Tautonia rosea: one gene and its partner. The protein of the gene in region 2 interacts with the protein of the main gene of each other region in a pairwise test. Links are inferred from orthologs where the notes say so. Each region holds a gene or a part of one and is shown on either strand. Other genes may lie near its edges.

Evidence for each region.
Region 1: the proteins of gyrA (region 2) and gyrB interact in binary tests that used the Escherichia coli proteins (3 or more experiments, as listed by UniProt). The link is inferred for Tautonia rosea from one-to-one orthologs.

Annotation. Positions count from the first base shown.
Region 1 is NZ_JABBYO010000008.1:275,502-290,755, forward strand. What follows is about bases 3,623-6,797. They hold gyrB (DNA topoisomerase (ATP-hydrolyzing) subunit B), read right to left. Parts: upstream 6,448-6,797; coding sequence 3,823-6,447; downstream 3,623-3,822. Other genes in these bases: HG800_RS16150 (hypothetical protein), read right to left, coding at 3,623-3,727; HG800_RS16160 (DUF721 domain-containing protein), read right to left, coding at 6,562-6,797. Outside these bases: HG800_RS16135 (Cys-Gln thioester bond-forming surface protein), read left to right, coding at 110-967; HG800_RS16140 (XDD4 family exosortase-dependent surface protein), read left to right, coding at 1,465-2,277; HG800_RS16145 (ADP-ribosylglycohydrolase family protein), read left to right, coding at 2,509-3,459; more of HG800_RS16150, read right to left, coding at 3,491-3,622; more of HG800_RS16160, read right to left, coding at 6,798-6,903; dnaN (DNA polymerase III subunit beta), read right to left, coding at 6,984-8,105; HG800_RS16170 (helix-turn-helix domain-containing protein), read right to left, coding at 8,306-8,647; HG800_RS16175 (hypothetical protein), read right to left, coding at 8,882-9,163; HG800_RS16180 (hypothetical protein), read left to right, coding at 9,655-11,769; HG800_RS16185 (macro domain-containing protein), read right to left, coding at 11,900-12,517; HG800_RS16190 (hypothetical protein), read right to left, coding at 12,554-12,919; HG800_RS16195 (TetR/AcrR family transcriptional regulator), read right to left, coding at 13,076-13,726; HG800_RS16200 (alkyl hydroperoxide reductase), read right to left, coding at 13,723-15,254. UniProt on the Escherichia coli protein: DNA gyrase negatively supercoils closed circular double-stranded DNA in an ATP-dependent manner to maintain chromosomes in an underwound state.
Region 2 is NZ_JABBYO010000010.1:57,837-73,165, reverse strand. What follows is about bases 9,674-12,923. They hold gyrA (DNA gyrase subunit A), read right to left. Parts: upstream 12,568-12,923; coding sequence 9,874-12,567; downstream 9,674-9,873. Other genes in these bases: HG800_RS17960 (hypothetical protein), read left to right, coding at 9,674-9,776. Outside these bases: HG800_RS18005 (NAD(P)H-hydrate epimerase), read left to right, coding at 1-25; HG800_RS18000 (choice-of-anchor Q domain-containing protein), read right to left, coding at 1-1,791; HG800_RS17995 (hypothetical protein), read left to right, coding at 2,152-3,336; HG800_RS17990 (PIN domain-containing protein), read right to left, coding at 3,354-3,776; HG800_RS17985 (hypothetical protein), read right to left, coding at 3,790-4,029; HG800_RS17980 (YcjF family protein), read right to left, coding at 4,126-5,295; HG800_RS17975 (YcjX family protein), read right to left, coding at 5,354-6,757; HG800_RS17970 (hypothetical protein), read right to left, coding at 6,867-7,373; HG800_RS17965 (GDP-mannose 4,6-dehydratase), read right to left, coding at 7,531-8,502; more of HG800_RS17960, read left to right, coding at 9,036-9,673; HG800_RS17950 (hypothetical protein), read left to right, coding at 13,582-15,329. UniProt on the Escherichia coli protein: A type II topoisomerase that negatively supercoils closed circular double-stranded (ds) DNA in an ATP-dependent manner to maintain chromosomes in an underwound state.

The DNA of each region.
Region 1 (15,254 bases), on a different replicon or contig from region 2:
ATCTCCGTCTGCGAGGGCAATCGGGGGCGAGCCCGAGCGGATTGTTTCTGGGTGGCCTCCCTGTTTGACTCTCTCTGACGCGAGGCGATTTACGGAGACCTGAATTGTCATGATCCGCACCTTCATCCCCGCGCCCAAAGCCCGGGGGCCATCCCGAGGCCTTGGCCTCCTTGGCCTGGCAGCCCTGGTCGCGGCGTCGCTCGCGGCGCAGTCGGCGCAGGCGGGGCAAATGGTTCTCGCCCAATCGACCTATGGCGGGAATAGCGTTACGGTGAATGGAACGTATAATAACGGCAGCATTTCCTTTGGCACGGGAAACGTCCGGGCGGGCTTGTTCACCACAAGCTTTTTCCAGGACCCGAGCAACCCGAACGTGGCCACCTCGACCTTCGACACCTATTGCATTGACCTGGCGACCAACAACGTCGGCAATCTGAAGGAAGTGGCGGAGGTCTCGGTCACCAGCACGACGGGTGGGCCCTCGACCGTCGATGCCGAAGGTGCAGCCCGAAACATCGGAGCAGCCGGCTGGGTGCTCTCGACGTACGGTGACAAAACAGTGGCCGAGTTGAAGACGGAGTTTTCCAGCATCACCGGGATCAGCAACCTGAATGCTGCTCAGGCTCAAGCCGCCATCCAGGTTGCGATCTGGCTGGCCGCGTATGGTGAATCCAACCTGACCTTCACCGGGGGAACCAACGCTGGAGCAAATCGGGCGATCGCGCTTGCCAACGCGATTGTCGCGAAGCGCAATGGCCAGACGACGGCCGCCGGTTTCATCAATTATCCCCCCATCGTGGGTGGTGCACAAACTCAAGCGAACCAGGATATGATCTTCCTGCCTCCCGAAGGCGGATTCGGGGTCGTTCCCGAGCCCTCGACCCTGGCGATGGCCGCCTTTGGCGGGCTGATTGGCCTGGGGATGATGGGACGGAAGCGCCTGAGGGCGCGCAAGGCAACGGCGTAAGTCTCCGAAGGCCGACCACGGTTCCGGAAGGCGATCCCCCCCATCGCTCAATCAGTGTTCCGAAGTGAACGCGGCTTTCATTCCTGGACGTGGTTCACTTCGCAAATCCAGCAAGCCTGGTCCGAGATCTCCACGAAAGCGATCGGGCCGGGCTGGTTCTGTTCTGTGCGACGGATGTGATGTTGCGAAGACGAGACGGGAATGGTGTGTCCTGGCAACATCTCGCGAACGTTTGGAGCGGGTGCTCTTGAATCGGTCGGGGCCGAACTCGAAAATGATGGGCACAGCCAATGCACCCTTGCAAGAACTCTCCGGGTTCGAGGGTGGCTGAGCCTGAGTAGGGTGACCTTTTGATCGGAGTTGTCGGACTGACGCGAGGGCTTGCGTTGTCCGGCGCTTCTCAGACGCTTCGAGTGAATAGGAACGAGCGCAAGATCGCCACGACGGCGACGATTGCAATGACGCACGGTGACGTCTCCGTTTGGGGAGTCTCTTCGATGGTTTTGCGCGGACGAGGTGCCCTGTGGGGTGCCCTGGTGATGCTCACAATAGCCTCCGAGCGGTGTCAGGCGGGCCTGTATGTGGGCTCGGGCACGAATGTCTCGGCGAATCATGAACTCGCCGCCTCGGCCGAGTTCACACTGAGCGGCTCGACGCTCTCAATTGTTCTGAAAAACACGTCGTCTCAGACCTACGGCACCTCTCAGACGGTGCCGAGCAGTGTGCTGACGGCGCTGATGGTCGACATCAACCCGACGCCGAATCCCTTTAACCTGCTGACGGCGTATGCCTCGGAACTGGTGAACTATTCCGGGCCGGCCAACCCGAACCTCGCGGTCGACGGCTCAAAGAAGGACTTCACCGGGACGCTCGGGGGCTGGCAGCTCAAGCCGTCCGACGGCCTCGGAACCGCCGGGTTCGGAATCTTCAACGGCGATATCGTCAATACCGGAGAAGGCAAGGGAGGCTTCAACTTCGGCGTGATCAACGCCGGGTACAACTCAGGCAACGGCAACAAGGCCGTCAATGAAACTCCGCTGGTCAGGGATACCCTGACGTTCACGATCACGGTGGGGAGTGGGTTCAGTCTCTCCCACATTCAGAGCGTGAAATTCCAGTACGGGACCTCTCTTTCTGATCCGAGCTTTTTTGGAATCCTTCAGCCGCCTGACGACGACGACGAGGAGGGGTCCGAAGGCGTGAACGCGGTTCCCGAGCCCTCGACCCTGGCAATGGCTCTCGGCTGCGTGGCGACGATCGGTGCGGCTCAGGTGATCCGGCGCCGCCGATCGACGGCCACCACCGTCTGATGGGCCAACCCTGACCGCTCGCTTCCGAACGCGACCGACACTCCTCGATGCCTCACTGCCGGCTTGCTGGTGGTGGGGCATTGTCGTTTTCCTCGCGAGCGGGTCTGCGTTGTTTGGCGATGATCGGAACACAAGCGAAGAACGCAAACGACCGACCTAAAGTGATAGGGTGGTTCGACGAGCTCGCGAGGGTGTCGCGAGAAACCACGGCTTGATCGAAGTAGGGTTGCCATGGAAACCAGAACGCCGCCGGGCCTGCGTGATCGGTTGGAAGGGGGGCTGATCGGCCTTCTGGTGGGCGATGCGCTCGGGGTGCCGTACGAGTTCCACGCGCCGGGGGAGTTGCCACCGATCGAGGCGATCGAGATGGAGCCGCCCGAAGGCTTTCGGAGGGCTCATGCGGGGGTGCCGCCGGGGACGTGGTCGGACGACGGGGCGCAGGCGCTCTGTCTCCTGGCGTCGTTGCTCGACTGCGGGCACCTGGATCTGGAGGATCTGGGGCGCAAGCTGCTCGATTGGTATGAGCATGGCTTCATGGCCGTGGGTGGCATGGTGTTCGACATCGGCATCACCACGAGCCGGGCCCTGCAGAACCTTCGCGAGGGGATTCCGGCGGCGATGGCCGGGCCGCATGGCGAGCGGGACAACGGCAACGGCTCGTTGATGCGCGTCTTGCCGCTGGCGCTCTGGCATCAAGGGACGGATGTGGAGCTGATCGACCTGGCGTGCGAGCAGTCGAAAGTGACGCATGGTCACATGAAATCACAGGCATGCTGTGCGCTGTATTGCCTCTGGGCGCGGCGGATCCTCGACGGCGCGGCCGACCCCTGGCGCGAGGCGGTGCGGACCATGCGGACCCTCTGCGATTACGAGTCGCTCCTGATGCTCGAACTCGAAGGGGCCATCCGGCCCGACGAGCCCCCCTCGGGCAAGGGGACCGGCTACGTGGTCGATTGCCTGCGGTCGAGCCGTCTGGCGATGGACGAACCTTCGTATGAAGGCGTGGTCAAATCCGCCATCGCGCTTGGCCATGATACCGATACGACGGCCTGCGTGGCCGGAGGGCTGGCGGGCTTGAGGGACGGGATCGGGGCGATTCCCGATCGTTGGCGGCAGGCGCTGCGGGGGAAGGAGCTGTACGAGCCGCTCCTGGAGCGGTTAAGGAAGCGCTGGGAAGGGTGAGTGAGCGTCTCAGATTGCCCAAGGGAAGCGTTCAGGAGAATGTCCTCCGCCAGGCTACTCGCAACGCAATGACCGAGAGAAACAGCACACCGACCAGGAAGACCGCCGCACCGGACAGTTCGAGTGCCGAGGCAATCCGGGAATGAAAGCGGTATCGGGCCGCCATCTCCGGGGTCGGATCCGGGTACGGAATTCCCGCGAAGATGAGATCGTAGGCAAAGCCCGCCACGGCAACGAGCAGTCCGACGGCCAGCAGACGCCGCGTCACAGTGGTGCAACCTCCGAGGAGCCGAGGCACCAGAGCCGCGCAGGTGCGGCCCGGTGCGTCATCGAACCGGACGGGCCGGTGCAAACGGGTCCGCGTCAAACGTCGAGGTTCTTGACCTCAAGCGCGTGCTTCTCAATGAACTCGCGGCGGGGCTCGACGTCGTCTCCCATGAGGGTGGTGAACAGGTCGTTGGCGGCGGCGGCGTCGTCGAGGCGGACCTGAAGCAAGGTGCGGCGGCTCGGGTCCATGGTCGTCTCCCAGAGCTGTTCGGCGTCCATCTCGCCGAGCCCCTTGAAGCGGGTGATCTTCAGGCCGCGCTCGCCGAGCTTTCGAACGGTGGGAACAAGTTCCCGGAGGTCGAGCAAGGGGTGCTCGTCCCCTTCGCGGTCGAGGATGAAGCGCGGGGGGGGCTCGTCGCCGGTGACCTCGACGGGAAGGAGGACGTCGGTCCCCAGCGCGAACTCGTCGCGGAGCCGGGCGAGCCACTTATTGAGCGAGCGGACCTCGCTCAGCTCGATGATCCGGAACGGGACCTGATCGACGGAGGACGGGGTGCTGCCGGCGTCGGCCTCAGCCTCGGGCGACGCTTCGGGAGCTTCGGCCGCGTCGTCGTCCGCAACGGCGGAGGGAAGATCGGTGTCGACGACAGGGGCGGTGTCGAGCGACTCGGGGGCGTGCTCTCGGGTGAAGCGTTCCAGCTCCTCGGCCGAGGAGAGGTAGATGTCATCGGCTTCGAGCTGCCGGACGAGGAACAAGGGGAGCAGGCCGGTTTCGGGGTGGGCGCGGCCCAGGAACTCGCCGATGGGGAGGTTGCGGCGGCCGAAGGCGCGCAGGGCGTTATCCAGACCGGCGGCAATCTCGACCAGGGCGCGGAGCTTGTCGCCGTCGGCGGTCAGGGGGGCAGTGTCTGAGCCGGGACCGACGCGGCGGAGGGTGGCGTCGTGCAGGCCGTTGCCCATGAGAATGGCGTGCATCTCGGCCTCGGTCTGCACGTAGCGCCGTTCTTTTCGAGAGGTGATCAAATACAAGGGCGGTTGTGCGACGTACAGGTGCCCCTCGGCCACCAGGCGGGGCATCTGGCGGTAGAAGAAGGTCATCAGGAGGGTGCGGATGTGCGAGCCGTCCACGTCGGCGTCGGACATCATCACGATCTTGCCGTAGCGGCGCTTGTCGGTGGCCTCTTCCTCGCCGATGCCGCCGCCGACGGCGGTGATGATGTTGCGGACCTCCTCGTTGCCGAGGACCTTGTCGAGCCTCGCACGCTCGACGTTGAGGATCTTGCCCCGAAGCGGCAGGATGGCCTGAAACTGGCGGTCGCGGCCCCCTTCAGCCGTGCCGCCGGCACTGTCGCCCTCGACGAGGAACAGCTCGGAGTGATCCCGGTCGTGGCTGGTGCAGTCCATCAGCTTGCCGGGCAGACCGCCGCCGGTGAGCACCCCTTTGCGGTTGCGGACCAGTTCTCGGGCCTTGCGAGTGGCCTCGCGGGCCTCGGCGGCAAGGACGGCCTTGGCGACGAGCTTCTTGGCGGCGCTCGGGTTCTGTTCGAGGTAGGCGGCCAGGGAGTCGTTGACGGCCTTGGCGACGATCCCCTCGACCTCGCCGTTGCCGAGCTTCGTCTTCGTCTGCCCCTCGAACTGGGGGTCGGGCACGCGGACCGAGACGACGGCAGTCAGGCCTTCGCGGAAGTCGTCGCCGGAGATGGTCAGGTCCTTGCGCCCTTTCTGGCTGGCGGGGGCGTTGGCCTTCAGGTACGCGTTCATCGTCCGGGTCAAGGCGGCGCGGAAGCCGGTCAGGTGGGTGCCGCCCTCGATCGTGTGGATGTTGTTGCAGTAGGTGACGACGGTTTCGGAGAAGCTGTCGTTGTACTGCAGGGCGACCTCGACCTCGACGGCGCGCTCGTCGTCGCGGCCGGTCAAAACGGCCGGCTCGTGCAAGGGGTTCTGAGCGCGGTTGAGGTGCGAGACGAACTCGGCCAGGCCGCCCTCGCTGTAGAACTCGTCCTGCTTCGGCTCGTCGCCCCGTTCGTCGGTCAGGCGAATGCGGACGCCGGGGTTGAGGAACGAGAGTTCTCGGAAGCGTTTTTCGAGGGTGTCGTAGTCGAACTCGATGTCGGGGAAGATCTCGGCATCGGGCAGGAACTGGATGCGGGTCCCGGTGCGCTTGGTGGCGCCGGTCGCCCGAATCGGCCCCTGGGCCTCGCCCCGATTGTACTCGTGCCGCCAGACCTTGCCGTCGCGGTGGACCTCGGCTTCAAGGTGTTCGCTCAAGGCGTTGACGACGGTGATGCCGACGCCGTGCAAACCGCCGGAGACCTTGTAGGTGGCGTGGTCGAACTTGCCGCCGGCGTGGGGCTTCGTCAGGACGATTTCGAGGGTGCTGACGCCGGGGTAGTTCGGGTGGTCCTTGACCGGGATGCCTCGGCCATCGTCGGCGATCGAGGCCGAGCCGTCGGCGTGGATCGTCACGTCGATGGCGCGACAGTGGCCGGCCATCGCCTCGTCGATCGAGTTATCGACGACCTCGTAGATCAGGTGGTGGAGCCCCCGGGTGGTGGTGTCACCAATGTACATGCCGGGGCGCTTGCGGATGGCCTCGATCCCTTCGAGGACCCGGATATTCTCCTCGGTGTAGCCGAGCGCCTGGGAGCCGTCGCCGTCCGGCCCCGGGGGAGTGGTCGGGGCCTCGGGAGTCTCGATCGAGCCGTCGGAGTTGAGGGCCATCACCAAACCTCAAAAAGGCGGAAAAGCAAGCAAGCAACAGGCAAGGCGGGGTTCAGGTCGGTGCGGTTCGGTCCGGTTCGAACGCGTCGTCGATCGCCGGGCGAACGAGCGCGGTCACGATTCGACGGGACCGACCCGGAAGCGGATGTCGAGGACCGGGGTCCCGGGAGCCTCGCGCCGCAAGGTGGCGAGGATGGACGGTTTGCGGAACGCGGCGAGTTCCTCCAGGAGCGTCGGGTGGGCGACCGTGACGCTCAGGACCCCGTGGCGGACGCTGCCGAGGCGGGTCCGGGCGACGAGGTCCGGTCCGACTGCCGATTCCCAGGCGGCCTCCAGCTCGCTCAGGGCCCGGGTCCGGGCGTATCCTCGGGCCGCGAACAGCGAGCCGAGCGTCTCGGAAAGGGGGGTCGGACCTCCACCTCCCTCGGGGCTGCCTCGATGTGTACGCTTTTTCATTGTAACGTCTCAAACCCGCATTTGGCAAGCGGATGGGGCACGCTCCGCCCGCCTCGTCCTTGGCCCCGCAGCACCGATCGTTAGCGGTCGCGGTTCAAGGGCATGACAACATAAGTATACTGGTCTTCGGTCTTGAACACGGCAGCGCTTTTGTGGTCGATCAGCTCGGCGGCGATCGGCTGCGAGGGGTCGAGGGTCTTGAGGGCTTCGATCAGGTAGGTGGCGTCGAAGGTGATGGCCACGTCCTTGCCGTCGTAGGTAATCGGCAGCTCGACATGCGACTCGCCGATGTCGGCCGTCTGGCTGGCGAGTTTGAGCAGGCCGTCGCCGAACTGGAAGTCGACGCCGCGGCTTTCCTTGCTGGTGACGATCGCCGCCTGCTCGACGGCCGAGAGCAAGGGGTCGACCTCGGTGAACGGAATCCGGCACTCGTAGCTGCTGGGCATGACGGCCTTGTAGTTCGGGAAGCGGCCCTCGACGAGTCGGCTGTAGATGACGGCGCGGCCGGTCCGGACGAGCACGGCCGTGCCGTCCTGCACGGCGATCCGGGCGGGCTCGTCGTCGTCGAGGTTGCGCTCAATGAGGCGAAGGGCCTTGACCGGGACGACCGGGGCCTGGTTCGGGGGTTCGGCGTTGCCTTCCGGCTCGCAGGGGATGATCTGGCGGGCCATCCGGCGGCCGTCGGTGCCGACCATCGTGATCGACTCCGGCCCCGGCTCCATCAAGACGCCGGCCAGGGCGTATCGGGTGCTGTCGGGGTCGGTGGCGAAGCTGGTGCGTCGGATGGCGCGTCGGAGATCGGCCGGGGAGATCCGGTAGCCGGTCTCGGCGTGGAAGTCGGGCGGGTCGGGAAAGAGGCTCGGGTCCTCGGCCGGGAGCTTGAACTCGGAGCGGTGGCCGCGGACGACCAGGGTTTCCCCCTCGACCTCAAGGGCCAGCTCGTCGTCTCCGGTACTGGCGCGGAGAATCTGCCCCATCTTCTGCAGGGGAAGGATCACCGAGCCGGGCTGATCGACCTTCACGCCCAGAACCTTCAAGCGGATGCCGACTTCCAGGTCGGTCGCCATCAGGGTTGACCCCTGGTTCGGCGAGGCGTCGAGCTTGAGGTTCTGAAGGATCGGCTTGGGACTCCGGGCCGGCACCACGCCGCCGACGGCCCCGAACGCGGCGAGCAACTGCTCGCGGTCGCACAGCAATTTCATGGAGACGCCCCGCCCTGGACTTCGGGTCCTTGCCCGGCCGCTTCCGCGCGACCCGGCTTCCCTTCTGGAATCTATCACCCCCCGACCCGTCGATGCGACCCTCGCCGCCGCGACGCGTTCGCTTGGCCCAGGAGGCAGTATTCCGAAGAACTCGATGATACCAAACAACTTAACCGGCCTCAAGGCGGGCTGACGGCCGGTCAAGGGCCAAGGGCGATGTCGTGGTACGGCTCTCCGGGGTGGTGCGGCGTGATCCGGATCGTGACCTTGCGGTCGAGCCGTTTGAGGAAGGCGAGCAAGGCGTCGGTCGAGAACCGGCTGAAATGGCCGTCGAGCAGGTGCTCGACCTCGCTCGGGGCAAGCTGAAGAAGCGAGCCGATCTCGGACGGCGACCGTCCCGATTCGGTCAGGATTTGCGTGACACAGGCCCCGAGCCTCGCGTGGGCGAACCGTTCCTCGGCGTTGTCGAAGCCGAGGTCGGCAAAGACGTTGCCGGAGCCTTCCTCGAAGGCGATCTCACGGGGATGATGCTTCGTGCTCATGGCGGGACAGCGAGGTTGTCTCGGCGTAGCGATGTTTGATTAGGTTGAAGCCGTGCAGCACCTCAATGCACTCGCCGAGGGAGATCGATGAAGATTCCTTGAGGTCTGTCGCAGGCAAATCAGAAGGGGTAGCTGGGGTCGTGTCGACCCCAGTCGGCCCGGATGGCGATCCTTCCAGTGACTGGGGTCGACACGACCCCAGCCACCCCCGAATGCGGGCTATTGGTGATCGGATTAGCCGACCCGAGGTTGCCGTTTGATTGCGGCTTCCAAGAAGTTCGCGAAGTGATCGAACGTCATGTCTGACGCTCCAGCCTCCTGGGTCGCATTAATGTATGCTATCCCGAATACTTGAGCAACTTCGAGCGTCTGGTTTTGGCTAATTGGGAAACTGAATTCGGGCAGGTCGGTTGAAGAATCAGGCTGCCCGGTAACAATAATGTTCGAGGCAGCGTCGTTTTCACGACGAAAGCCTGTCTTTCCTTTATAATTAAAGGAAGAAATAATTAATTTCATGGAGAAGCCCCGCCCTGGACTTCGGGTCCTTGCCCGGCCGCTTCCGCGCAGCCTGGCTTCCCTTCTCTTGAGGATCCGTCATCCCGCGACCTGTTGATCCGACCCGCGATGCCGCGGCGATCCTTCTCGATCAAGGGTGCGGTTCTCAAGTAATGGAAGAATATCAAAAAACTCAACCGGCCTCAAGGCGGGCTGGGAGATTGGGCGCGCCAGGGGTTTCTGGAAACCTGGAGAAGAACCCTCGCGCAGAGTCGCAGAGGAGAAATGAGGTCTTTGTCCAACGCCCTGCTCACTCTTTGCTCTGCGACTCTGCGCGAGGTCCCCTCCCCCCGTCTCCGGTGCCAGAATCCGATGGTGTACCCTGGACAGCCGAGGGTCGGGACGGTTGTGTGGATTGAAGGAGGCGATTCGGCAACAGGGGTTGCGGGGGAGGTTGACGGAGGGGAAGAATGGTTGAAACTTGAGGGAGCTTCTCCGGAGATGGGTGCTTGATGATGTTTCCCCCTGCACGACGGACTCGGAAGCTCCGGAAACGGACGGGGGAAGCCCGGTTGGGCGTTGAGGGGCTGGACGACCGGGTGCTGTTGTCGGCAATGGTGCCGGCGGATGTGGACGGCGACGGGCGATCGGACTTTGCCGTCTACACGTTCAGCCCGAGCCAGGGATACGGGACGTTCACGGTCGAGCAATCCAGCGGACCGTGGCTGCAGCAGCCGTTCGGTGGGGCGGCGGATCGACCAGTGGTAGGAGACTACAACGGCGATGGCCGGGCCGATCTGGGGGTGTTCGGATTCAGCCCGGTTGATGGGTTCAGCCGGTTCGCGATCTTGCCCTCGGGCGGCGGATCGGCGTTTCTCCAGGGGTTTGGAGGGGCGGCGGATCGGCCGGTTGCGGGGGATTTCGACGGCGACGGCATCACCGACTTCGCCGTCTTCGGCTTCAGCCCCAACGACGGAAACTACCGCTTCGCCGTCCTGCTCTCCGGTGGGCCGAGCGACCGACACCCGAACGGCGTGATCATGCGGCCGATCGGATCGGCGGGCGACGTCCCGGTCGTCGGTGACTTCGACGGCGACGGCCGTGACGACCTCGGCGTGTACGGCCCGAGCGGCAACGACGGCTACAGCCGGTTTCAGATCGTGCTGTCCGGCGGCCCGAGCGCCGAGCATCCGACGGGATTGATCGTGCGACCGTTCGGCGGGCTCGACGACCTGCCGGCCATCGGCGACTACTCGGGCGACGGTCGGGCCGATCTGGCGGTGGCCGGGTTCAGCCCGGTCGAGGGATTCCGGCGGTTCGCGATCCTGCCGTCAGAGGGGACCTCGGGCCGATCCGTCCCCTTCGGCGGGTTCGACGATCAGCCGGTGCCACTGGATGCGGAGGGGGACGGCATCACCGACATCGCCGTCTATGGGTTCAGCCCGGTCGAGGGGTTTAGCCGGTTCGCGGTCTTGCCGTCGAGTGGCTCGGGGGCGTTTGGAGTCGTGCTGGGCACGGCACAGAGCATCCCGATCCCCCCTCCGGCGATGCCCCTGAAGCCGATCAGCCCTCCCCCCGGCCCCGGCCCCGGCCGACCGCCGTTCCAGATCGACTGGGTGAACCGGGGAACGGCGACCGATCGATTCTCGGCCGCCGAGCGTCAGGTGATCGACCGCGCCATCGCGATCTGGGAAGCCTTGATCCTCGACATCCAACGGCCCGACAACACGATGCGGATCACCTTCCAGGGCGGGGCCTTCTCAACGCTCGACATGGGAGACACCCTCGGCCTGGCCACCGTCCGATTCGACGCGAGCGGGCCGTTCGAGGCGACGATCCAGCTCGACGCCGACGGCGGCGGCCGGGGCTGGTACGTCGATCCGACCCCGGCCGACGACCTTGAATTCGCGAGGGCCGCCACGTCGACGTTCCTGGTCGGCGGCCCTTCCGATCAATTCGACCTGCTCTCGACGGTCGTGCACGAGATCGGCCATGCGCTGGGCTTTGGCATCGACTTCAGCAACCGACTGGCGGCCGGACTGTCCCCGATGCCTGGCGGAAGGATGCTCTATCAAGGGCCGACCGGCGTCCGGGCCGTCTTCAACACCGCGGTGGACCACCTCGACCCGATTGAGCACGCCTACGACTTGCTCACGGCCGATGCCTTCGTCGGCACCCGAGCGTACCCGACGGCCTTGAACCTGCAACTTCTGGTCGATGCCTACGGCTACCGGGTCGTCCTCCCCCCCTTGCCTCCCGACTCAAGGCCGCCGCAGGTCCTCGACGCCCGGATCGCCTCGACCGGGATCGGCAACCTGATCCTCTCGGTCGACTTCGATGAGGGGATTGATCTGGTCGGCGCGCGAGACGTCTCGCGATACGTCTTGCTCCGCCCCCAGGGGGCCGACTTCGTTCCGGTCGCCTCTCCGTTCACCTCGGCCACCTTCGACGTGAGCCGGTTGCGGCTTCGCTTGCAGCTCCGATCGGGGATCATGCCGGCTCCCGGCTGGCGGCTGGTGATTCCCGGCCTCGGTCCCAACGCCCTGACCGACCTGGCCGGCAACCCCCTGGACGGCAACCGAGACGGCCAGCCGGGGCCGGACGCGGTCCTGACGCTTCGGTTCTAACGCGATCCGGCAGGATCAGAGCGGTTTCCAGTTGCCAGTGGAGGGTCAGGAACATGGGGACTGGCTCCGAGTCTTCGAGGTGCCTGTCTCCCATGTCCCGGCGAGCATGTACGCTCAAGCGGAAACCGCTCTAGCGGGCCACCTGGCGTCGGCCGTCGTAACAGATCGAGCGCTGCCGATCGGCCACGAATTCCCAGTCGAGCCGGTGCGGCGGATCGAGAAGATGCCGATAGGCGGCGGCCATCTGCCGGGCCGCCTCGGAGAACGAGACGCCGCCGAAGCCAGTCCCCAGGGCGGGGAAGGCGGCGACCTCGATCGGTGGACCGCCCGATCGGTTGTGGGCCTGGATCGCCAGCAAGGCCGCCCAGGAGGCGCAGTAGACCTTGTCGGTCCCCTCGATGCTGCCCGGCACCCGCATGGTCGGGGCGTGTACGAGGAACGGGATCTCGGGCGATCCGGTCGGCTCGACGAATGCGGTGCCGACCGGCTGCTCGCCGTGGTATTCGTCCAAAATCCGTTGCTGGACCCGGAGCATCAGCCCTTCGCCGAGCCGTCGGACGACCGCCGCGTCGATCCCCGCGGTCATGATCCCGAAGGCGTTGCCCGCCGTCACAAAAGCATCGTGCGGCCCCAGATCTTCGAACCGTCCCGCAATGATCCGCACGCCGGGCAACCCCTCGAAGCGCGCTCGAAACGCCTCGCACATCGCCTCGTCCGGATGGACCAGCCAGAGTTCTCGAAGCGACACAGGGGGACCTCCTTTGTGATCGACCGGCGCGGCGCCTCAGCGGGGCAGACCAAGCCAGTCGAGGATGCGGGCGAAGACCTCGGGGGCATCGGGCGCGTCGACCGATTCGCGGCGGAGTTCCTGAAGATCGGGGCCGAGGTATCGAACGAGGAAGCGGCGCCGGTGGCCGTCGTAGAGGACGAAGACCATCGGCCGCTTGAGCCGGTCCTCAAACGCGGAAACCGTCGATAGGCCGAGGGCTTCGTGCGAGGTACTCGGCACAAGCACCTGGCCATAGGGGCCTGACGCGAGCCAGGAGGCGAAGGCTCGCATCGGCTCCTGACGCCAGCCGTAGTCCTCAATCAATTCCTCGTAGAAGGCGTCAATGTCTTCCCAGCGATCGGTGGGCACAATAAATTCCACCAAAGAAGTTTCATGCTATCAAATTTCATGAAGTACGTCGAATCCTCGAAGACACACCATCTCGGGCAACGGTGTGTCTTCGACGACTCGACATACCCGAGACCACGTCCCCGCGTCAATCGGATGGGGCGGCGCGGGCCGGGCGGGCGGCTTGATTCAACCGAGCGAGAACGGAGGCAAGGCCACACGCCCTCGACGGCCCATGCCGATCCCGTAAAGGAACGCGTTGACCAGTTCATCGGCCAGTTCCAGGCGCAGGCGATCCCGAGCATCGGGGATTCGGGTCAAGAGATGAAGATGCGTGTCCAGAATTGAGCAGAACATCAAGGCCAGTGCGCCGGCGTCTCCGCCTCGTAAGGCCTTCTGATCGAGGCCGTCGAGCATGACCTGGCGGACGATCTCGAACCGCAGGGCACCGATTGCGTCCATGAATTCGGAAATCCCGGGGATGGACGGGCCGAAGCTCGTCTGAAACATCAATCGAGGGACGCGGAGATCCGCCAGACAGAAACGGAACGACCCCCGCGCGATGGCCCGGAGCCGATCGGCACAGCCCTCGATGCTGCCCAGGATTTGGCCGAGTTCTTGATACGCCTGGTCATGTTTCCACCGAACGAGCCGTTTGAACAGATCGTCTTTCCCGGAACAGTAGTAGTAGAGAACCGGAGCGGTCACGCCCACGGCGTTGATGATTTCACGAACACTGGTAGCCTCGTAACCTTTCTGGGCGAAGAGGGTCAGCGCGGCGTCGAGCAAGCGTTCCTCGGTGGCGTTGGTCGGAGGACGGACCGTGTCGAGCGTCGTCACGGCCTTGGCTCCAGCGCGAGGCGCGGTTGTCGGGCGTCGTGCCCGAGGTTGTCGAGGATCACGTGAATCACATCCTCGGTCCGCTCGGCGGCGATCAGGAAGAAGCAGAACAGCATCTCGTCATTCGTCCCGTCTCCCCAGGTGACGCGCCGGGGAGGACGGCTCGGGTTCGAGGGGTTCTCGGCCGAATTGTCGAAGGCGGCCCGGACTTCCAGACGCGTTCCGGCGGGCAAGGGAAAGGGTCGTTCGTAATAGTATTCGTCTTGCCAGTTGTAGTTCCAGCGTTCGATGTCGATCAGGGTTTTTTCCTGGCCACCGGGTAGGGTTGCGGTCACGGTCATGGCCTTGCCGAGCAGGTGCATATGGGGCACGACGCCGACCAGGATCACGTCTCGGGGCAGGGTGTACGACGCCGATCGCTCGACGTGGTTCACGCCGGCGGGGAGGTCGATCTCATAATCGGCGAGCCAGATACTTCCGACAAGCTTTGCCGGCTCCTTGAGCGCCTCGCGAGCCGGTTTCGGGACAAAGAACAGGCCGATTTCCGACTGGTCCGTCTCCTGCTTGCCCGTGGGGTGGTAGTGCATTTGCACGACCAGATCGGAGCCGCGTTTGAGGTAGCGCCCCATGCCGTTGGGGAGCATCCGGGGCGTGTTGCCGACGGACCATCCCCCGAGTGCTCCCGACGGGAAGAATCCCGGCCCTCCGAAATTCGGATACCCCGGCCCCGGGCTGGCCCGGTCCAGCGCACGGGCGGTCCCGCTCTCATCCAGGAACAGGACCGCGTGGTGGGCCACCCGAGGGTTGCCGGGATGAAACTCGATGGCCGCCACGAGCCTGTCCTCGTCGAGATCCAGGGGGATCACGAAGTTCTGAAACAGGTCGGGGCCATCGGCCGGAACCGTGAACGGCTCGGGCATCCGTACGATCAGGTCGGGCTGGCCGAGGAGCCAGCCTTCGGCGAACGACGGCGCAGGGGGCAAGTCGGCCTCATCTCCCCTGGTCCGGCCCCCTTCAGCCCAGGCGACCAGCAAATCCAGCTCACGATCGGTCAGCCGGCGATCACCGACGAACCGCTCAGGACCCGAGCCGGGGATCCAGGGGGGCATGATCCGGTCCTGCGTCACCCGGACGATCTGACGAGCCCTCCGGGCGGCCTGCTCATACGTGCCCAGCGCGAACGGGGCTGCCTGCCCTTCGCGGTGGCAGTTCAGGCAGCGTGCCTGGAGGATCGGCGCGATGTCTCGGGTGTAGGTCACTCGGCTCGATGCTTCGTCCGCTGGCGGCAGCTCGATCAGACAGCCGACTGGCTCGGTCTCGGGAATCGAGACGGCCCGCCCCACGCTGGCTGCCTCGATCGCCTCGGCCAGATAGGCCTCCTCGGCCTGGATGCGACGCCGCCCGAGGGCTTCCCAGGCGTTGTCGATTGCCCCTCGATAGATCAGCCGGCCGTCGCGATTCAGCACGAACGCTTCGGGGACGTGCGTGGGCCTCAACGCCTCGAACAGCAACCCCGACGCATCCACGA
Region 2 (15,329 bases):
CGACCCGTTCCGATCACGAAGTTGATCGAGCACCCGAGCCACGCTCGGATGCAACGATCGGGCCGGCTCGACGGCCGAGCTTAACGACTGCTGAAGCTCTCGAGCCAGCGCCGCCGCCCGAGCACGCACGGTCGGAGCCACCTGAGACGGCCTCGGCAGAGCCGTTCGCAGATCCTCGACCGCCTGGCGGGCGGTGGTGACGATCGGTAGCTCGGCCGACGAGGTCGGCGCCGGGTCGCCGAGGCCGGGCCCGGGATCGACATTGGTCAGGGTGACGGTCACCGGTTCCTCGGCCCCAGCCGATTCGACAACCACCTCGAAGGTACCCGGAATTCCATTGGCAATCGCCCGGATCTCGGCGATCCCCTCCGCGTTGACCCGCGCCGGGTTGCCGACCAGCACGGCCGAGGCCCCCTCGGCCGGAGCCGTGAAGACGACCTGGCCCCCTTCGATCGCTCCCCCGCCCCCTTCCGCCACGAGCCGCACGACGATCGGCGCGGCGAACGGCTCGCCGGCCATCGCCTCCTGGCCGCTCCCCGACTCGACGAGGAGCGAAAACGGCAGGGCCTGGAGCGCCCCCAGATCGGTCGCCCCGTCGGACCGGGCGGCCCCTCGCATGTCGGTCTGGAACGCGGGGTTGAACAATCCCGCCCCGATGGCCGGGCTCCCTGGCAACGGGGGTCGGGCCAGCAGCGACCCGCCATAGAGACCAAGCGGAGCGAGCATCGGATCGACCCCGGGCATCGAGATCGTGCCGGTCGTCCTCCCTGAGACCTTCCCCACGAGGTTCGGTCCCCGAAATTCAAACGGCCCGAACCGCACGAACACATCGTCAACAACGTTGTCGGCCACGATCGACGAGGTGATCGACGACGGTTCGATTCGGGGGCGCGTGACGTTGCTGTACACGGCTCCCCCTTGCTGGTTGGCGAGATTGTCGGTCAGGGTGCTGCCGTTCACATGAAGCACCGAGGTGTTGTACACCGCCCCGCCCCGGCCGATCGGCACCCGGCCGGGAGCCGCCACAAACGCCTCGGCCGAGTTCCCTGCGAACAGGCTCGTGTTGATGCTCGTCCAGCCGGAATTCCAGATCGCTCCGCCTTCTCGGTTGGTCGAGTTGCCAGTCACGGAGCTGGAAGAAAGTGTCAGGCTGTTCGAGTTGAAGATCGCTCCGCCCCGGCCAATCCCCGCCGGGCCGAAGCCGATCGACCTCACCCCTTCGGCCACGTTGTCCCGGATCGACGACGCGCCGATCGTGATGGCCCCCGTATTGTAGATCCCCCCTCCCTTCGCCCCAGCGACGTTCCCCGACACGTCGCTGTCCATCAAGAGCAGTTGCCCATCGTTCAGAATGCCGCCGCCGAACTGGGCCTGACCGCCCGAAAACGCCAGGCGATTGACCGTGACCTTGGCCGACTTGCCCACCGTCAGGAGCCGGAACTCCGGAGTGTCCGGAGCGTTGCTCCGAACGATCGCCACCTGAGTCCCTTCGGGGCCGGAAAGCTCCACCTCCCCCACGAGCGTCGGCAAGGCGCTGTTGAGCACGATCGGCCCCGAGACCTCCGGCGCAATGCTGATGACATGCGCCTCGCGGAGCACCCGGTTCGCCTGCGTGATCGCATCCCGAAGCGTCCCCGGCCCGGTATCGGCGGCGCTGGTGACCATGAAGGTGGCCATCACGACCCGAGGCTCCAACGCCTCGACCGCCCCGGTCAGCGCCCTCTTCCTGCGAGCCGCCTTGCCCGGACGCCCCACGACCGCCCCGCTTCGCTTCCACCCGATCGCAGTCATCCGAAGCACCCCGCTCCCGGCGTTTTCCGTGCCCCGAGCCCCTCCTGACCCGTCTTTGCCCGCCGCGCCCTTGTTCCGATCCTGTCGCTCGGAATCGGCCTCCGATCGCAGTCCAGGCGCCCGGCAACGAGTCCGGCTCATCTCGGATCTTCGGCCCGAGTCCTTGCTCGAATTGAGCGATTCTTCGGATTGCGCCGATTCTCGCGAACGATCCCCCGACAGAAAACGCCTCGATTTTCCATCATTTCATCAGGAAGAAATGGATTGATGCCGAGCAACCACCCTCGATAGGATGACCTTCCGGCCAATCGTGCCGATCACGTCTCCCGATGATCCTCCGGTTCTGTCGAGGATGTTCCGATGATTCCACCCCGATTGCGATCCCTGGCCTACGCGATGACCACCCTGGTCCTGATCCCCGGGACCGCCTCGGGCCAGTTCGGCGGCATGGGCGGTGGCGGCATGGGCGGCTTGATGATGGGCCAGGAGCCCCCGGAACTCTCAGAGCGGATGGTCGAGGTCGAAGCGTTGACCGGCAAGCGCGTGTCCGGCCCGCTTCGGCTCGGCCCGATCGCCATCGACAGTGACTTCGGCGGCTACGAGATCCCCCCGGAGAAGCTCAAAATCGTCCGCTTCGACATTCCGGAGGGGCACCCTCCTATGAACATGTACGTGATGCCGAACGGAGGATGGACCGTGAGCGTCCCCGGCGCGGTTGTCGCCGCCTCCGGCGAGGAGCTGGCCGGCTCGCTCCAACTGTACGGCCCCCTGAAAATGACCACCAACCTCGGCCCCTTGACCCTCGACCCCTCCAAGCTCCGGTCCATCACCTTCCTCCCGGATGCCCCCGAAAACGGGGACGCCGAGGACGACGTCCATGAGGACGAGGACATGGAAAACGACGTCGAAGACGCGGAACCCAAATCGCCCTCGGACACGCCCTCGGCCGCGACCGGGCCGGGATCGACCGTCCGGAGCACCGAGCCCGCGCTCATCAAGATCAACGAATACCTCTGGGCCATCTCCCCCTCGGGCGATCGGGTCGCGGTCCGCAACACGCATTCGGGCCAGACCGCGAGGGTTGACCTGCCGGCCTCGGCCGATCTGCCCCTGAGCATCACCCCGATCAACAACGCCTACCTGACGGCACTGCAACTGGAAGGGCCGGAGATCCGGCGAGTCGCAGTGTTCAATACCACCAACAACACGTGGTATGCCCTCGACCTGAGCGAGCCCGTTTCAGACAAGGCCTCGCCGATCGTCAATCCCGAGACGGCGGTCTATCACCTCGGCCGCTTCGTGTACGCCTTCAGCATGCAATCCAATCGCTGGGCGAGCCTGGAACTCTCTGACCCGACCTCCGCCTCCCCCGTGCTGGAGGCCGGCGCCGTCACCGTCCGCGACGGCAGCCGCATCCACACCTTCCGCAGCGACAGAGGCACATGGACGACCGTCGATTCCCAGGATCTCCTGAACGACCTGCTCAACGACGAAGGCGCTTCCCCTCCCCCCGAGGCCGGAGACGCGACCAAGCCGACCCCCTGACCCAACACGCTCCCACCTCAGGCCGGGGCCGCCTCGAAGGGGTTCACAATGCGAACCCCTTCGATCTCTCGGCCGTGCTGGAAGTCCTCGGTGTACAGGGTCGTCGCCCCATGCTCCCTGGCGGCAGCCCAGACCAGCGCATCCCAGAACGAGAAGCCATGCCGGGGGATGGCGTCGAGGGCACGAAGCGTCATGGATGCGGTCAAGGGCAAGACCTTTCCAATCATCAGCAACCGTCGTAGGATGATTGTGACTTCAGGCGAGGCCAGCGGCTGCTCCCGGCATCGGCTCATCAAGACATTACTAAACTCGTTGAACACCTGGACGCTCATCACAAGTCGTCCTTGCTCCGAAAGTGCCGCGAGAAGTTCTATAGCCTGTTTGTGCTTCGCGAGGTCACTCGGATCATACGCGTAGACCACCACATTGGTATCAACCATCACCGGCGCAGGATCATCGGGTCCACTTCTTCAGCTCCTCCCGGGTCGGGTAGGGAGGCCCCCCGAGATCGATCCCCCGCCGCATGTCGGCAAAGGCTTCCTGACGCAGGGCCTCGCGTTCCTCGGGGGTGATCGAGGCATCGTCCAGGAACATTACCAGCACCCGAGCCCCCGGCGCGACTCCCGCCGGACGTTCCGACAGCTCGATCACACCGTCGCGATACGTCCCCGAAATCGTTGTCAAGTGTGCCATCCGTCTCCCCTCGTCGAATAAACCGGATTCGACCGCTGATTCATTGGATCAGAATGACTTGACCGCGGCCAAACGCGGGGAATCTCGCCGCGCTGCTCACCCCCGGATCGGCCGCAAGGCTCGGATCGCATAACGGCCGAACCGGCGCAGGAGCAGGCCGTTGACCGTCCCCTGAGTCACGCCGGAGGAAAGGCGAGAGAGCACCCCCCGGGCGAGTTGGCTATGGATCAGGTCGTGCATCTGGTCGAACGAGGCGTCGGCGGCCTGGTCGGTGAACTCCTCCAGGCGGGCGGCGACAAACGTGTTGCCAAAAACATGTGCGGTGATCTTGACCGTTGACCAGGTGTCGGCTCGCAGGCAGTACAATCGGCAAAGGCTGCCGATCAGTTGATAGGCGTTGGCGACCACGATCAACCCATCGAGGAACCCACTCGGCACGATTGCCGTCTTCACGCCGACGGCCACGGCATGACGCTTGACGAGCGATCGAGCCGCCTCGTCCAGCGGTTCGAGGAAACGCGCCTCGAACTCGCGGACCCAGTCGTCATCGGTCGCCGCATCGTGCGACAGGAGCCGGTTGCGCTGGATGAGCAGACGCTGGGCGATCTCGGGACCGGCGATCGACTTCAAGAAGCGTCCGTGCCGCGGATCGGTCGGATAGCGTTTCAGGAATTCGAGGAGCTGGCGCTTGGCGATTGCCCGGTTGCGCCGCCCCTGGATCTGGAGCGACCGGCGATGACTCAGCGAATCGGCCCGATCAACCCGGACGCCCGGCGAGATCGGCAGCGTGACATATTTCCACACGAGCCCGATCATCGCAATCGCGAACATTCCCCCCAGCACCGCCGCCACCCCGTAGCCGATCGCCTGCACCACCGGCGGCCAGACCGCCAAGGCCGCCAGGAAACTCGCCGCCTGCGAGGCCACGACCAGCAAGAGGACCGTCGTCGCCATCACAACGAGCAAGACCCCGGTCCCGCGATCCAACCAGGGGCGATCACGTTCCTCAACGATCGGTTCGTCGTCGTCGATCGGCGGCAAGTCCTCGACGAACATGCGAGTCGGGCCGACCATCGACTCATCGAGCACGGGGACGGGAATGCCGGAGTCGATCGGTCGCGAATGCCGCTCGGTGGCGGATTCTGGCTCGGAAGTCGGACTCGACATCGGCTCCGACCGCGTCTCGGGGGCGGGACCAGATTCGTGCTCCCCCCCCTCGCCGCCGGGAATTCCGGAGGATGGGCCATAGCCCGAGGAACGACTCATGACAAGCTCCTTCTCAAGAGAAGGGACATTCTCAATCGGTGTTCTCAGTGACGAATGATTATTTCAAATCAAGCAAAAATCGCGTCAACCGATCAAGATTGATATGAGGCGGCACCCGCACGCGGGCCCGAGGCAAGGCAGGCTCGGGCCGAGGGAAACGAAAACGGCCCGCCTCGAACTGGTCGGGCCACTGCTCGGGCAGCCGCGATACGGTGGTCCGGACCTCCCCCTTCGGCGTGTTGTAGCGGAGCGTGTCGGCCGGGTCGCCCGATTCGGTCCAGGTCGAGTGAACGGCGGAAACAATCACATGCTCGACCGTCAGATGCTTCCTCGCCTGGTGCGGCCGGATGATCGGCCGGGTCAGTTGCGTCAACAGGTCGAGCAGGCGGTCGCGGTCGTCCCGGACCACGCGATCGGCCTTGGTGGCGACGAACACGACTCGACGTACATGAGCATATTTTGCCTGAAACAACGAGAGGGTCCAGAGCCCCCAGTCCACCACCTGTTTCGCGGGCGTGAACCCCGGATCGACCGAGGCGAACACCTGTTCCAGAAACGCCCGGTAGGCGTTGACCATCCCGTGCCCACCTTCGAGCAAGACGGTCACATCCACCAGCACCACCAGGTCATCGCATCGGCCAAGCGCTCGGGCGAAGGGCAAGACGACCGCCTCTCGGTAGCGGGTGTAACGCCCGGCGAAGGTCGACGCCAGCGCGGGGGATCGCTCCCGAACTGCCGGGGGCAGGGGAGCGAACTGCTCCGAGCGTGCCAGGCCACAGACCCCTCGCTCAGCCTTCAACGCGATCCGATCGGCCTCGGTCGCCGGGCGATCGGTGCCGAGCCTCGCGTCGAGCGACACTCCTTCGGGGTCAAGCACGAAGCTCGACGGTGAGATGAACGGCATGAACCGCGTGTGCAAGGTGGCCAGCACGGTGCGGTAAGCGGCCAGGATTTCGGCCTCGGTCGCGCCGGCTCGCGACGCCGTCTCCAGGTACGGTCGGGCAATGCGGGCGAACTCGGCCTCGTTCCGCAGGACACCCAGCACGGCGTCGCTCCAGCCGTCGAACGTTGGGTGCGAGGCGATCACCATGTCCGCCAGCCGTTCCCCCGGCAGGTCGACGAGCGACAGGTCGGTCGTCCACCAGCTTCCTTTCCCGACGACCAGCTCGGCCCGGTACTCGTTCAGGCGGTCAGTCTTGGCGGGCCAGTCGGACTCGATCAGGCGGTTGTAGTGGTCGTCGACATCGAAACGCTCGGAGCAAAGACTCGGGGGGAGTTCTCCCAGGTGGGTAATCTCCGGCGCACCGGGTCCAGAACCCAGAGGTAAACGATCAGGATCATGATTGCGCAGGTGCGCAATCAATGAGGTCAGCAAGACCGTTTTCCCACTGTAAAAGAGGCCGACCAGGCCGACCGAACGTCGAGCGCGAAGCGGTTGTCGTCGGAGCGGATTGAGGATCATGAGCAGACTCGGCCGGGGAGTGATCCCCAGTTCGCAACAGAACGAAACTGGCCCAGGGGCCCGGACGCGACCGCCTCCTCGACCGAGCAACGGCGACGCAAAACGCGGATCAGTAGAGATTCTCCTCCATTTTCTCCACGACCGTATCGTTCTGGAAGACCACCGTGATCATCCGCTTGCCGTTTGACCAGCGGACAGTCCTGCGCACGTCTTCCCTTGGCTGGCCGTCGTGATCAGACATGGTTCCCGAGGAGTTGGACACGCGCCGGCCAAGGTTCTCCCACTTCCGGTACTGGCCCTTCTCATCGACGATGATTCCCTGTTCCGCGATCACCTCACCCGAGCCGAGCATGTCCTCGACCTCCCAGGAAGACATCCCCGGCGTGATCTTTACGTACGTCACGCGGTTCACGGGAGAGTTCGGACGCTCGACGGGAGCAACCACAATGGCGGCTGATTCCTCCGAGTCCCGAAGGACGATCGAGGTGCAAATCCCGCCGATCACCAGGCCCAGCGCGAGCCCGAGCGGAAACGACCGAGCCCGGCCCATGCCCAGGGCTCCCGGCTTCTGACCCATCACATCATCATCTGCAGACAGGTCATCCTTCATCGTCATTGACTTGCCTCCGGATCGAGCCACCACCGCCACTCAGCGGTGCGATCGTTGATGTCCAGGAATGCTTATTCGCTCGACCCAAGCGATTCTTGCAACCTTTTTTTGATCGGTTCGTGAGGAGACAGACGGCAGACGCAAGGACCGATTGTACCAGGCGTCAGGCCGCGGCTGGGAGGTGGGCTCGCCAGAAGTTGAGCATATCGGCGAGCGTCTGCTCACTGGTCCAGCGCGGTTCCCAGCCGGTATCGGCGCGGAGCTTCGAGGCGTCGGCCAGCAGCAAGGGCTGATCGACCGGCCGGACTCGGGACGGATCAACCACCACCTCGACCGGACGAGCGGCCAGCCCTCGCAGGATGTCGAGCAAGCTGGCAAGCGACTCGTTGCGGCCGGTGCCGATGTTGTACGCCTCGCCCGGTCGGCCTGACTCGGCCAGCAGGCGATAGGCGCGGACGATGTCGCGGACGTCGGTGAAGTCGCGGACGACCTGCAGGTTGCCGACCTCGATCCGGGGACGGTCGCCCCGCTCGACCTCGGCCACCTGGCGGGCGAAGCTGCTCAGGACGTAGCGGTCTTCCTGCCTCGGCCCGGCGTGGTTGAACGGCCGGGCGATCACCACCGGCGTGCCGTGTGCCAGCCAGTGCTGGATGCCGAGCAGGTCGGCCGCGGCCTTGCTCGCGGCATACGGGTTGTTCGGCCGTAGGGGGCAGCGCTCGCTGACGGGCAGGTCCTCGGGGCTCGGGTTGCCGTAGGAGACGCCCGATCCGACCAGCACGACCCGGGGCTTCGCGTCCAGCTCGGCGGTTCGGATCGCTTCGAGCAAGGTCAGCGTCCCGCCAAGGTTCAGGTCCCAGGTCGCCCTCGGGTCGTCGAAGCTGGCGTGCGGATTGGCCTGCGCGGCCAGGTGGTAGATCGCCTCCGGGCGTTTTCGAGAGAGCATCCGGGCGAGCGACCCGACCGAATCGGCCAGCAGGTCGAACGTTTCAAGCCGGACCGCCTCGGCCAGATGGGCGGTTGCGTCCGGCCATCGGCCCGAGGCGGAAAGCCCGACCACCACGTCCCCTTGCTCAAGCAAATGCTCAGCCAGATGGCCGCCGACAAAGCCGGTGATGCCGGAAATCAGCGCTCGCATGGCGGCTTCTCCCCTCGACTCCCTTCGATCCACCTTGCTCCCAACAAGCCGTTGCCAAAGGGTAATCACCCTCGCCCCACCGAACAAGCCAAGCACGCCGATTGCCCCCGATTCCCCCGCGTCTGTGGGCCGAATATCAAGCCGGGCCGCGAGCGATCGGGCCGGTGGGGCCTCGCCCTTCGCACCCATCCTTCGAAGACCGGCGAGGGGTGGACGCGGGCTCGTTCCGAGGCCACCAGGCGGAGCGGCCGAGCCATCCAGGGGTGTGCCCGAGTTCGGGAAGTCGAGTTCCCCAGATCGGGGCGATTTCCCGGAGCCGATCGAACCGATACAATGAGATGAGCCTGGCGGGGTCTGCCAGTAAAGATCTCCCGGTGGCATGGTCTTCCGAGACCCTCGGATGCACAGTCACGACCACGCCACCCCTCATGTCGGGTCGAACGGAATCGGTCGGAAACCGCGAGGGACGTTGGTCGTCTTCCCGCGTGATTGCATGGCATTGGAGTCTTTCCGAGAAGCGAAGGGCGGTCCCCATGATCCCGATGAGTTGCCCGAACTGCGGGAGCCAGGGCGAAGTCCCGCTCGACCGGCTCAACAGCCGGCTGAAGTGCCGTAAGTGCGGCACCATGTTCTACATGGATGAGACGGGGTCGATCGTCCTCGGCGATCCGAATGACCCGAAGAAGGGCCGGCGTCGGAAGAAGGCGGAGTCCGGGCCCGCCATCGACTTCGACTTCGACGTGCGCCGGATGATCCAAGACATCCCCAAGCCGGTCCGCATTGGGGTCTTGGCCCTGGTGGTCGTCGCGGCCGTTGGATACGGGGCGTCGAGCGTGCTGGGCTCGCTCGGCACGCCGACCGACGTAAAGGGCCGGTCGGCGCTGGTGGCCGATCTGTTCGTCGACAACAAGCTGGCGGAACTCCAGGCGCTGGCCAAGCCCGGCACGGGGGACGATCTGGCCAAATGGCACGAAACCATGCGGCCGAAGCTCAACTACGAGGGTGCCCGCCGCAGTCGGGGCGATGTGGCGACCGACGGAGCCATCATGAACGAGGGGTCAAGCGAGGCCTGGAGCTTCGGCACCCTGGCCGTTGTCCGACCCGATCCGACCAGCGGCGGTGCCGCGTCCGACGACGGGCCGAAGAACGCGCTGAGCCTGAGTCTTTACTGGACCCGAGAGAACGGCGAGTGGCTGCTCGACGGCTCCCGATGCCTTCAGGAAGCGCTCAAGCCCCCGCCCACCTCCCGGTCCACCCGAGGGGGGCGGCGCTGAGCCGGGCCTGGCCGGGCCTGGCCTGACCGGATCAAGCCCCGATCCCCTCGGATCGGGGCGGGGAGGGGAGGGGAGGGGAGGGTTGGGGCTCAATCGCTCACTCCCGGTCGGGCTCGCCATCGGCGTCGAGGTCGTCGATATGATCGCTCGCCTCGGCCGGGCCGACGCCGTCGTTGAGAATATGGTCTTCGCGAGGGGCGGGGGGAGACGGTTCGTCGCCGAGGGTGGCCTCGGCACCGTCGGACTCATCAAGGGTCTCGTCTCCGTTGGAGCCGTTCAGCTCCTCCTCGGGCAGCTTGGCCAGTGAGCCGACCGAGTCTCCGTCCTCGATCCGGATCAGGCGGACCCCCTGGGTGTTGCGGCCGATCGTGCTGATGTCGGCGACCCTCGTGCGGATGATGTTGCCGCCGACGGTGGTCATCATCACCTCGTCGTCATCGACGACCTTGGCGATGGCGACGACCGGGCCGTTGCGCTCGGTGGTCTTGATATCAATGAGTCCCTTGCCACCGCGATTCTGAGAGCGGTACTCGGTCAACGCGGTCCGCTTGCCGTAGCCGTTGTTGCAGACGGTCAAGAGGCTGGCCGGGTCGTCCTGGCCGTTGGCGACGATCATGCTGACGACCTCGTCGTCTCCTTCGAGCTTGATGCCGCGGACGCCGTGGGCGGTGCGGCCCATGCTCCGGGCGTCCGACTCGTCGAAGCGGATCGCCATGCCGTCCTTCGTAGAGATCAAGACATGATCGCCCGCCTTCACGCGACCGACGGCGATCAGCTCGTCCCCCTCGTCGAGGCCCAGCGCGATGATGCCGCGTCCCAGAGGCCGCTTGTAGGCGGTCAGGGGGGTCTTCTTCACCGTCCCGCGACGGGTGCACATCATCAGATATTCGTCTTCGGCGAACTCACGAACGGGCAAGAACCCGGTGATGCGTTCCCCCTCGTCAAGCTGCAGGAGGTTGACCACGGCGCGGCCGGCGGCGGTCCGGCTGACCTCGGGCACGTCGTAGACCTTCAGCCAGTAGACCTTCCCCTGGTCGGTGAAGAAGAGGATGTAGTCGTGGGTCAAGGCAACGAACATATGTTCGAGGAAGTCGCCTTCGCGGGTGCTCGTGGCCGAGATCCCGCGGCCGCCTCGGCCTTGCGCCCGGTAGGTGCTGGGCGGCAGTCGCTTGATGTAGCCGGCGTTGGTGATGGTGACGACCATGTACTCTTCGCGGATCAGGGCTTCCTTGTCGAAGTCCCCGAGTTCCTCGCTGGAGAGTTCCGAGCGCCGGGCGTTGGCGTATTTCTGCTTGAGCTCGCGGAGGTCGGCGCGGATGAGGTCGTAGATCAGGCGTTCGTCGGCGAGAATGGCCTCGTAGCGGTTGATGTCCTCGCGGAGCTTGCGGTACTCGTCGGCCAGCTTGTCGGCTTCGAGGCCGGTGAGCTGCTGGAGCCTCATGGCGAGGATCGCGTCGGCCTGGTTGCGGGTGAGCGGGCCGGTGGCCTGGGCGTCGGGGTTGTCGAGGGCCCGGCGGAGAATCTGGTCGGAGACTTCCAGGCCCATCAGGCGGGCTCTCGCCTCGCTCGGGTTGGCTGACGAGCGGATGACGCGGATCACCTCGTCAATATAATGAAGGGCGATGAGCAAGCCTTCGACCACGTGCGCCCGCTGCCGGGCCTGGCGGAGCTGGTACTGGGTCCGGCGGCGGATGACGACGACCCGGTGTTCGAGGAACAGCCGGAGCATCTCCTTCAGGGGCAAGGTCCGAGGCCGGCCATCGACCAGGGCCAGCATGATGACGCTGAACGTGTCCTGGAGCGGCGAATACCGGAACAACTGGTTGAGGACGACGTTCGGGTCTTCCCCGCGCTTGACCGTCACCACCACCCGGACCGGCTGCTTGCGGTCGCTGTGGTCGTCGACGCCGGAGACGCCGGTGATCCGGGCGTTGTTGACCAGGTCGGCCAGCTTCTTCAGGAGCATTTCCTTGGTGAGCTGGTACGGGATCTCGGTGAAGATGATCTGGCTTCGGCCGTCGCGGAGTTCCTCGATTTCGTACTTGGCCCGCAGCGTGATGCGCCCTCGGCCGGTCCGGTAGGCCTCCATGATCCCCCAACGGCCGCAGATGGTGCCGCCGGTGGGGAAGTCGGGGCCGGGCATGTGCTCCATCAAGCCGGCGAGGTCGATCTCCGGGTCGTCGATCATCGCGACCAGGGCATCGCAGACCTCGCCCAGGTTGTGGGGCGGGATGCTCGTGGCCATGCCGACGGCGATGCCGCCCGAGCCGTTGACCAAAAGGTTCGGGAACTTCGAGGGGAGGACGCGGGGCTCGGAGAACTTCTCGTCGTAGTTCGGCTGGAAGTCGACCGTGTCGAGCTGGATGTCTTCGAGCATCTCGGCGGCGACGGGGCTCAGCTTCGCCTCGGTGTACCGCATGGCGGCCGGGGGCAGGCCGTGGATCGAGCCGAAGTTCCCCTGCCCGGTGACAAGGAGGTGCCTCATGTTCCACCACTGGGCCATGCGGGCCAGGGTGGGGTAGATGGAGTTGTCGCCGTGCGGGTGGTAGCGCTTCATCGTCTCGCCGACGATGCCCGCGCACTTGCTCGTGCCGCCCCCGGGGGAGAGGCCGAGGTCGCGCATCGCCACCAGGATCCGGCGCTGCGAGGGCTTCAGGCCGTCGCGGACGTCGGGCAAGGCCCGGCTGACGATGACCGACATCGCGTAGTTGAGGTAGCTCTCCTTGAGCTCGTCCTCGATGTTCAGCGGCGGGGTCGGCAGGTGCCCTTCGGTCGGCGATGCGGTGCTCACGGTTGGTACGATCCCTCAACCCGTCGGGGCGATCCGGGGCCAGCGATCTGGAGCCCTGGCGTGGTGAACAAGAGTGAAGACCCATTGTACCCGAAATCCTTGCCGTCCACAACGCTGAGTCGGCCCGCTGCCAAGGGGTTACGTCGGGCTCGTGGGCAGGGGTGGGAGGTTTTACGCCACGGATGAAACACGGATGGAACACGGATTGAGAGGAATCGGTGGAACGGAGACGGTTGGGTGGGTTGAGATGCGGGAGGAACGGGTTCGTTTCGTCACGGCGCGTTTGGGGAGAACGGGTTCGTTTCGTCATGGTGCGTTTGGTGGGAATGGGTTCGTTTCGTGCGTGGGACTTCGGAGCATGGGTTCGTTTCGCAGGGCGGACTCGGGGGCGATGGGTTCGTTTCGCAACGCGAGGAACGAACGACGTAACCACTTGCAACAACAAAGCTTTGAACGACCAACTCCCCTCAACGGTCGGCTCGCCATCCGGCTGACCGAAGGGGGGTTATCCCTCAACGAGCTGTTCGGGTGCGCCGATGGGTGCGCTGTTCGGTGCGCCCGTTGGTGCGCTGTTCGGTGCGCTTCGGGTGCGCCCCTTGGTGCGCTTCCGAGTGCCCCCTGGTGCGCTTCGGGTGCGCCCCTTGGTGCGCGATGGCGGGAGCAGGGGAGTATGATCTCAGGTTGCCAAAGAGGACGTCCCGAGCCGACCGCTCAGGGAAGGGGGAAACGAGATCGGCAGATCCTCCATGACAACATCATCGAAAACGGAGGCCGCGGCAGTCACTCGAAATGGGGAATTTGGCATGGCCACCACGAGTGGCCGGTGCAAAGCCGATGGCGTGCTCCGGGATTCGCTCCGGCACCGGGGCACGTTTCGCTCTGCCTCACTTTCCCCCGGCCACCCGTCGCGCTGCCCGGCCACCCCGTCGCGTTCTCTGCGAGGCACGCGATTTGCGGCCCTTTCCTTTGAGTGCGCTGCATCCGCACCGAGGCCTGTTTCGAGGAGGGCCAACGATGAATCACCCAATCGCCATCTTCCGTGCAACGAAACGGACGCTTCTCCATGCTGCTTCAGGACGGGTGGCGCTGATTCTCGCCGCGCTGTTTTTGATTCCGGTGAGAATCTCGCACGCGATCCAGATGGAGCGGCCCACGGTTGAGAATCCTGAACTCGACTGGGTCTCGTGCGACAGCGACGTCTACCCCATTCGAGTGTGGTCGGTGAACCGCCCCGACGATGCGCTGAGGGTGATGGACGTCATTCATGAACACTCGATGTTCAAGCGTTTTGAGGAGTTGCTGCACACTCGTCCCCCGAGCGACATCGAGGATGTGCCGGAGAATGGGGGTGATGCACGACTCGACATCTACGTTCACCGAGTTGGAGGAGGCGCGTGCCATTATCGAGAGCTGGCATCGGGCGAAGGGTTTTCGTGGATCGAGATTGGCAGTCACCTGGTCGGCGACGAGATGATTGAGAAGTTGGCGCACGAGTTGTTCCACGCCTTTCAGAATGCCATCGACCCCGACGAGCAAAAATGGTGGAAGGAATCGACTGCTATCTGGGCGACCGACTTCATCAAGGACGATCTGGAGCCGGGTGAGCGTCGGTACATCATGAAGCACTTTGACTTTCGCGACGCATCGCAATGGATGCTGACGGCGGAGCGGACCTGGCCCGAAGGAGATGTGTTTTTATTTCCTACCTATCTCAGCCACAAATTCGGGAACCAGATCATTGGCAATATCTGGCAGGCCTGCCGACATCTCGATGCGCTGACGGCCATTGAGAATGAAGCGCGGCGGGGGTCGAGCGGCGAAATGGGTTTTGACGAGTGCTTCAAGGATTACTGCCTGCGCAACTCTGACATCGGACCTCACAAAGGATCTTATGTCGACAGCAAAGGATCGTACAAGATCTACACGTTTCACAAGGAACGGCATCGAGAACTCGATGCCGACAAACCGCCGACCGAGCCGATCTGGCTCCCCCCACTGTCGGCCGTCTTCTATCGCTATGAGAACAAAGTCGAGCATCCGGACATTACGCCCAGTATTCGTTTCGACCTTACTGATTTCGCGGCCAATGACAAATTGACCGTGCAGGCGATCATCGATCCCGACGGAGAGGGCCGTGAGGAGGACTGGTCCGGCCGGGAAGAGCGCACGTTCTGCCTCAACGAAGAGGACTTCCACGACATCGCTCTGGTCATCGCCTCGTCGGAGCTCCCATCGGTTTCCGGAGGGGGCGTCTCGATTCCCGTTCTCAAGGTGGAGATCGGCGTGGGCGACTGCCAACAGGGAGACGCACGAGCCAGAATCACCAATACGCATACACTTGCCCATTTCAGCGAAGACGAACAAAACTCCTCCTGGCGGAAGGTCGAAATCGAGGCGACGATTGACGCGACCTTTGAATACGAGGACGCCCTTTACAGCAGGGCTGACTCACCGGACGTCCCCGCGCAACTCACCGAGTACTACTCGCTGAAGTCATGGACAATCTCTTCGTTTCGGGCACGCGAGAGTCGCTTCTCCCGTCACGCCTTTGAGGGAGAGAGCAGCACGAGCAAGATGACGCTTCGGGGCGTGAACGTGCGCAAGGAACCGGATGCCGATTTCGACCTCGTCATCGAAATCGATCCCGAGACGGGAAAGGCGCAGACCGCGAGCGTGGGCGTCATGTCTGTGCTCTTTGACTGGAAGGGCAAGCTCAGCGAACGATCTGTCAGAAAAGACGGGTCGATCTGGACGCGCGAAGA